2 regions of the Paenibacillus sp. BIC5C1 genome follow, and region 2 is predicted to be linked to the other one. Evidence: riboswitches for the same ligand, from Rfam matches in the RefSeq annotation. Region 2 holds a riboswitch; the other holds the start of a gene.
What was found. Region 2 has a riboswitch for ZMP and ZTP ahead of RS891_RS15210 (bifunctional 5,10-methylenetetrahydrofolate dehydrogenase/5,10-methenyltetrahydrofolate cyclohydrolase). Riboswitches for the same ligand answer to the same signal wherever they lie in the genome.

Region 1 (3,410 bases), 3.0 Mb from region 2:
AATACGTCAGTTCCCTGCTTGGTGACATTACGACGTATGCAGCTGGCGGTCTGCTGGTCCTGCTCGGCGCCCATATGATTTTGAACGCTTTCCGGGAGGGAGACACCAAACTGGTGGATCATCGATCTCTGCTCGGTGTGATTCTATTCTCACTAAGTGTCAGTGTGGATTCGTTTTCCGTTGGAGTCTCGCTCGGCATGTTCAGCAGTGACTTGGTGTTAACAGTACTGGCTTTTGGTGTCTGTGGTGGAATAATGTCCGTTATGGGTCTGTTGTTGGGACGGCGTGTGAGCCAAAATATGGGCGATTACGGGGAAGCGGTTGGCGGAGCGATCTTGCTCGCTTTTGGACTTTTGTTTATATTTTAAAAAACGACGTTAACCATGATTACAGCCTAGTGCAGTCTTCAATATATAGTTATGAGATTCATCATTGGTTCAGATGGTGTTTCAAACATGATTCGACAACATTTGCAAAATGGGGAGGCTAACCACAATGAAACATATTTTGTTTGTATGTACAGGGAATACATGTCGCAGCCCCATGGCGGAGGGACTTTTACGTAAACTGGCGTCTGAGCGGGGCATTCAGGTGGATGTTCGTTCCGCAGGTGTAGCCGCAACAACGGGCATGCCGATTTCCCGTCATGCGGAGGCCGTATTAAGGGATCACAACGTTGATGGACCACCTCATTCGACGCTCCTTAGCTCCAACCTGGTCGGTTGGGCCGATCTGATTCTCACGTTGACACGCAGTCATAAACAGCATGTCATGCAGGTTTTTCCCGACTCTGTACACAAGACCTATACCTTGAAAGAGTATGTGGAAAATGACGAACAAGTCCTGAATGATCTTCAGGAACTGGACAGCCTGTTTGCGACATTGGAGATGAAACGTGCGCTAGGTCAGGAGATTTTGGCATCTGAACGTGAACGGGCAATCGAGATCAGACAGCGGATTCCGAGCTTTGATATTTCCGACCCGTTTGGCGGCAGTCGCGATGATTACAACATAGCTGCGGCAGAGATTCGGACCGCGCTCGACAGACTTTTGGACAAGCTGGGTTAATTGGATTCGTTTAATCATACGAGCTACCAGTGGATTACGATATAAAAAACGTACACGGGATGTGAATTACCCGTTGATTTTAAACGCAGGTTGTTTTATGATGGATGGGAAAACAGGGATCCGGTGTAACTGGCGACGAAGTGGACATAACCACGATGGAGCACCGGAACAAACGGCCGGTCGCCTGGGCAAAAGAGCAATTCTGCGTTACCCGCAGACTGCTCTTTTTTTCGTCTTTCATCTGATTATTCGCTATAATAGTACCTGAAATGCCATGCAAGAATACCAAGGGCAGCCAAGAGGAAGCCGGGCATGATTTTATCGGGAGGCGATAGGATGACTATTGAGTTAGATTCGGAACAACCCGGATTGCATGAACAGACCGCATCCATTCTGCGTGAACTGGCGCTTGCCGGACAGCTTGGAACTGGACAGATCGTTGTGATCGGAACAAGTACAAGTGAAGTTGCAGGCAAACGGATTGGTACAAGCGGTGCGGTTGAAGTAGCGCAGCAGCTTCTTGCGGGTATACGTGAGGTGCAGCAGGAGTTTGGTTTTGATGTTGTATTCCAATGCTGTGAGCACCTGAACCGTGCACTGGTTATGGAGCGTTCTCTGCTTACACGGCTTGGATTGACTGAAGTGGGTGCAGTACCTGTGCCCAAAGCAGGCGGTTCCATGGCATCCGCAGCGTATCGCTCGCTGACCGATCCATGCCTGGCTGAACATGTGCAGGCCCATGCGGGACTGGATATTGGGGAGACGATGATTGGCATGCACTTGCGGCATGTGGCAGTACCCTTCCGCACAGGACTCCGCTACATCGGTGATGCCCGTGTAACTACAGCGTTGACTCGTCCAAAGTTGATTGGCGGCGAGCGTGCAGTGTATCGTATGGAAGAGCAACCAGATTCGACATTTTGTGACTGATATCTTCAACCTATATAAAGCCAAATTAGACTTTACACGAAAACGGAGAGTGCAACACCAATCTGAAGAAGCGAAGCGTTCGCCTGAAAGCTTTCCGAAGGAAAGCTACATCGGAAGCATACGCTATCCCCATGATTTCCCCCTTATTATAAGGGAGTTCAGAAAAATCTGGGGATAACAGCGATCGGAAGATGGTGATGCAATCGAAGTCAGGAGTGTAACCACTGTAGTTTCGCTTTATAACTTCACTTATACCTGGGAGGAATTTAATCATGGAACAATTGCGCAAGAATGACCCGGCAGTACTGGAAGCGATGAATCTTGAACTGAAACGTCAACAAAACAACATTGAGCTGATCGCGTCTGAGAACATCGTAAGCGAAGCGGTTATCGAGGCAATGGGATCTGTACTTACCAACAAGTACGCTGAAGGATATCCGGGCAAACGTTACTACGGTGGTTGTGAGCATGTTGATATCGTAGAAGATATCGCGCGTGATCGTGCCAAAGAATTGTTTGGAGCAGAACATGTGAATGTTCAACCTCACTCCGGTGCACAAGCGAACATGGCAGTATACCTTGCGGCTCTGAAACCAGGTGATACCGTTCTGGGTATGAACCTTGCACATGGCGGACACCTCACACATGGTAGCCCGGTTAACGCTTCCGGTTTGCTGTACAATTTCGTGGCATACGGTGTACAAGAAGATACATTCCTGATTGATTATGATGAAGTGCGCAAAGCGGCATTTAAACATCGCCCTCGTATGATCGTTGCAGGTGCAAGTGCATATCCGCGTACCATTGATTTTGAAAAGCTGGCTTCCATCGCCAATGATGTAGGCGCTTTGTTCATGGTGGATATGGCTCACATCGCAGGACTGGTTGCTGCTGGTTTGCATCCAAGCCCGGTTCCACATGCGCATTTCGTAACGACAACTACACACAAAACGCTGCGTGGACCTCGTGGTGGTATGATTCTGTGCCGCAAAGCTTGGGCAGCAGCGATTGATAAAGCGGTATTCCCGGGTTCCCAAGGTGGACCTTTGATGCACGTGATTGCTTCCAAAGCGGTAGCATTCGGTGAAGCATTGCAACCTTCGTTCAAAACGTATGCAGAGAATGTCGTGAAAAACGCACAGGTTCTGGCTGAAACATTGATCGCTGAAGGATTGAACATCGTATCCGGTGGTACAGACAACCACTTGATGCTGATCGACACACGCAGCGTGAATATCACAGGTAAAGAAGCCGAGCATGTACTTGATTCCATCGGCATTACCGTGAACAAAAATGCAATTCCGTTTGATCCAACCAGCCCATTTGTAACGAGCGGTATCCGTATCGGTACACCTGCAGCAACTTCCCGTGGTATGAACGAAGAAGCGATGGTAGCTATTGGTAAGATCATT
Region 2 (3,410 bases):
TCAATTCTCTTCCCTATATCTTCCCCGCTACAATAGTTCGAAATGAAGCTGAGGTTCAGCTATCTCAGCTTTCGCTTCCGGCTGTTCGGCACCATATCCCAATTCCAGAACCGCAGCAATTCGCTCATTGCCTAACACGCCAAACGTTTCAGCACGATTCCGGTCGTACATCCAGTCATGCAGCGTGCTGCGCACACCCAGGCCCTGTTCATGGGCAAGCAAACGGAAATTTTGGATCAGACAGCAGACGGCTGCAAAGTCCTCTTCCCGCTTATGATAATCCGCCTCTTCCTTTACCAAGACCAGAAGATAGGCTGGAGCGTGCTCCTGTAATCCCTGCATGAGTTTCCCATTACGGTTATCGGCAAAAATAAATCGCCACGGCTCACGAAGTCCATCATTTGGCGCCCACACGGCGTGATTGAGCAATTCAAGGATTAGCTCCTGTGATACCGGTCGATCCAAAAAATCTTTTGGACTATGTATGCCTCCTTGCAGATCGGCTAATTCCATTTTTACTTCCTCCCCTTCTACGTAGTTTGACCCTGAAATACAGTCCACTTTTGCTCAGCAGGTGTTCTTTTCCGGCTTCTTGGCGCTTTGTCGTAATATCCCATATGAAGAATGCCAACAAATCTTTCATCCTCACGTAGTCCAATGCCTTTGAAAAATCCTTCATTCTGAATCATGGACTCTGTATCCCACAACATTCCTAACCCTTTTTCCCATCCCAGCAGTTGGAAGCTCTGCATCATCCCGCAGGCTGCCGCATAATTGCGGTCATTGGTCAGACGATCCGGTCCTACAGTCGACATAACAATGACGTGAGCTGGAATATCGGTAAACCTCTTTTTAAAAACATCCAGCAATTTACCTGGAATCAGCTTGCCGAGCTTGCTCTGCGACATCTGTTCCAGCATGCAGTCCACCAACCGTTTGCGTGCTTCGGGAGTTCCAGCATACACAACACGCCATGAGCCAGCTTCAACAGATGGTTGAAGCCGTGTGGCCTTGTGCAACAATTCAACAACCAACTCCTGTTCCACCGGTTTTGAATTACATTTACGAATACTTCTGCGTTCCCTGATTAATTCTGTCAGGCTCAAGTTATTCACTCTCCTTCAGTTTATCTGGACTCCATATCCATGCTGCTGTCTTGAAGAAATCGATGTATTATTTTCAGCTCAGGTTCCGAATATTTGTCCAAAGATTGATAAAACCGTTCAGCCTCGAGTACATGCAGACGTTCATGCAGTTCAAAGATCTTCTTGCCTTGTGGTGACAACCGGAAATAGCTCTCCTTTTTGTTGTCATTCATTTTCGTACGTTTAACGAATCCTTCCTCCAGCAGTTTGTTGCCTATCTTGGTAATGCTTGCTTTGGACAAATTCATCGCCTCGGCAATACCCGTGTTGTTAATAGGCTCATGCTTGCCAATGCAATCTATCATATGAATCGCGGTCAAATGCTGAGGGATTTTGTCCATGCTTTCCCGCTGGGCGATACTTAGAAAATGTTCAATTTCCGTATCCTTGTGATTCTCATATACATGTAAAAAGCGGATAAATTGGTCATACAGTAACTGTTTTGATCGATCGTTTGAATCCATTCTTCAATCGCTCCTTATTTACCTATAAATAATAAAAAAACCTTAAATAATGAATCTAATGCACTAATTCAACCGCAAATAGTTTACTGGTTAACAATAATATATCATAAGTGAGAACAGTTATCAAATCCATTAACTATTGAACAATTCTGCTTTTTCAAGTAGTATCAATCTAAACAATTTAAAACGATCATATGTAACTGGCGAACACGGTGAACCGTGAGGGAGCATATGGTTTTGTAATAAGCCGTACGCCTGGGCAGAGGTAAGGAATATTTATTTCCTTGCCTCTTTTTTATGTTGAAAGGGCGATGTGATAATGAGTACTGACAAACTGATCTTGAATGGACAAACGGTAGCGGACTTTATGAAGGAAGACATGGCCTCGAAGGTTGCCATACTTAAGGAAAAAGGCATTCAGCCTTGTCTCGCTACAATTCTCGTCGGAGATGATCCTTCTTCAGCGACCTATGTACGTATGAAAGGAAATGCTTGTGCTCGCTTAGGCGTGCAATCCATTAAGGTTGTTCTTTCTGCGGATACCACCACAGATGAATTAATTCAAGAAATTAACAAGCTAAATGATGACCCTTCCGTACACGGTATTTTGCTTCAGCACCCTGTCCCGAATCACATCGATGAAAGAGCAGCTTTTGATGCCATTAGTATCGAGAAGGACGTTGACGGTGTAACGACCCTCGGTTTTGCACTTAATGCTTTTGGAGACGCAGAATTCCCTTCCTGTACACCACAGGCTATTATGCGTATTCTGGATTTCTACAATATTCAGATCGAGGGCAAACATGCGGTTGTCATCGGAAGAAGCCCTATTCTGGGCAAACCTGTCTCAGCCATGCTGCTAAACCGGAATGCAACGGTGACGACTTGCCACTCCAAAACCGTGAATCTGGAGGAAATCGTGAAGCTTGGCGATATCATAATTGCAGCCGTGGGCAAACCGCTCTTTGTTAAAGGCGACTGGATTAAACCAGGTGCTGTCGTTATTGATGCTGGTTATAACAAAGGCAACGTCGGAGATGTGGACTACGAAGCTTGCTTTGTTCCTTCTTCAGCAATTACACCTGTACCGGGCGGTGTTGGTCCTGTAACAATTGCGACGCTCATCGAACATACGATTAAATCTGCCTACAAGCTATCTGAAAATGCATAAATGAATTAGCCAAAAAACAAGGTCCCTCCATTTGACGAGGGGCCTGTTTTGTCTTTGAATCAGCTCGAATTGAAAATAAGAAAATATATATTTCTTTTTTTCTCTTTTTACAAACGGACCATATCTATATTATTATGAACAAGGCTTAGGAAGGAGATAAACATAACTTGAAACCTTTAGTACAGCTCCTGCATTTCGGTTATCATCAGGCGATGAGTTGCATTTTTCCTGTGGCGATCTTTGGAACGTTGGCCCTTTCTAGCGTTATTCAGATACCTCTTCTCTATCGTTATGATGCCATTCTGCTTGTTTTATTAGCAGTACAATACCTTATGTACCGGAGCGGATTGGAAACACGTGATGAAATCAAAGTCATATGTATATTTCACGTGATTGGATTGGTACTGGAGATGTATAAGGTATGGATGGGGTCCTGGTCATACCCCGAGCCTGGTTATACCAAGCTCTTTGGTGTCCCCCTTTATAGCGGATTTATGTATGCAAGTGTAGCAAGCTTTATGTGTCAAATATGGCGCAGATTGCGTATGGACATGACGGGCTGGCCTGGGTTTGCATCTTCGGTTCTGTTAGGAGGAGCCATCTATATCAACTTTTTCACACATCATTTTA

Region 1: it holds a riboswitch for ZMP and ZTP, as region 2 does, so the genes downstream of both, RS891_RS28860 (TIGR01440 family protein) here and RS891_RS15210 (bifunctional 5,10-methylenetetrahydrofolate dehydrogenase/5,10-methenyltetrahydrofolate cyclohydrolase) in region 2, are expected to answer to the same signal.

The regions. Positions count from the first base shown of each region.
Region 1 is NZ_CP135922.1:6,418,754-6,422,163, reverse strand. It holds gene RS891_RS28870 (manganese efflux pump MntP) at 1-368, shown strand, start outside; gene RS891_RS28865 (low molecular weight protein arginine phosphatase) at 496-1,068, shown strand; ZMP/ZTP riboswitch at 1,184-1,265, shown strand; gene RS891_RS28860 (TIGR01440 family protein) at 1,405-1,998, shown strand; gene glyA (serine hydroxymethyltransferase) at 2,271-3,410, shown strand, end outside.
Region 2 is NZ_CP135922.1:3,378,865-3,382,274, reverse strand. It holds gene RS891_RS15225 (nitroreductase family protein) at 28-513, opposite strand; gene RS891_RS15220 (nitroreductase family protein) at 531-1,115, opposite strand; gene RS891_RS15215 (MarR family transcriptional regulator) at 1,127-1,609, opposite strand; ZMP/ZTP riboswitch at 1,796-1,877, shown strand; gene RS891_RS15210 (bifunctional 5,10-methylenetetrahydrofolate dehydrogenase/5,10-methenyltetrahydrofolate cyclohydrolase) at 1,929-2,780, shown strand; gene RS891_RS15205 (DUF817 domain-containing protein) at 2,948-3,410, shown strand, end outside.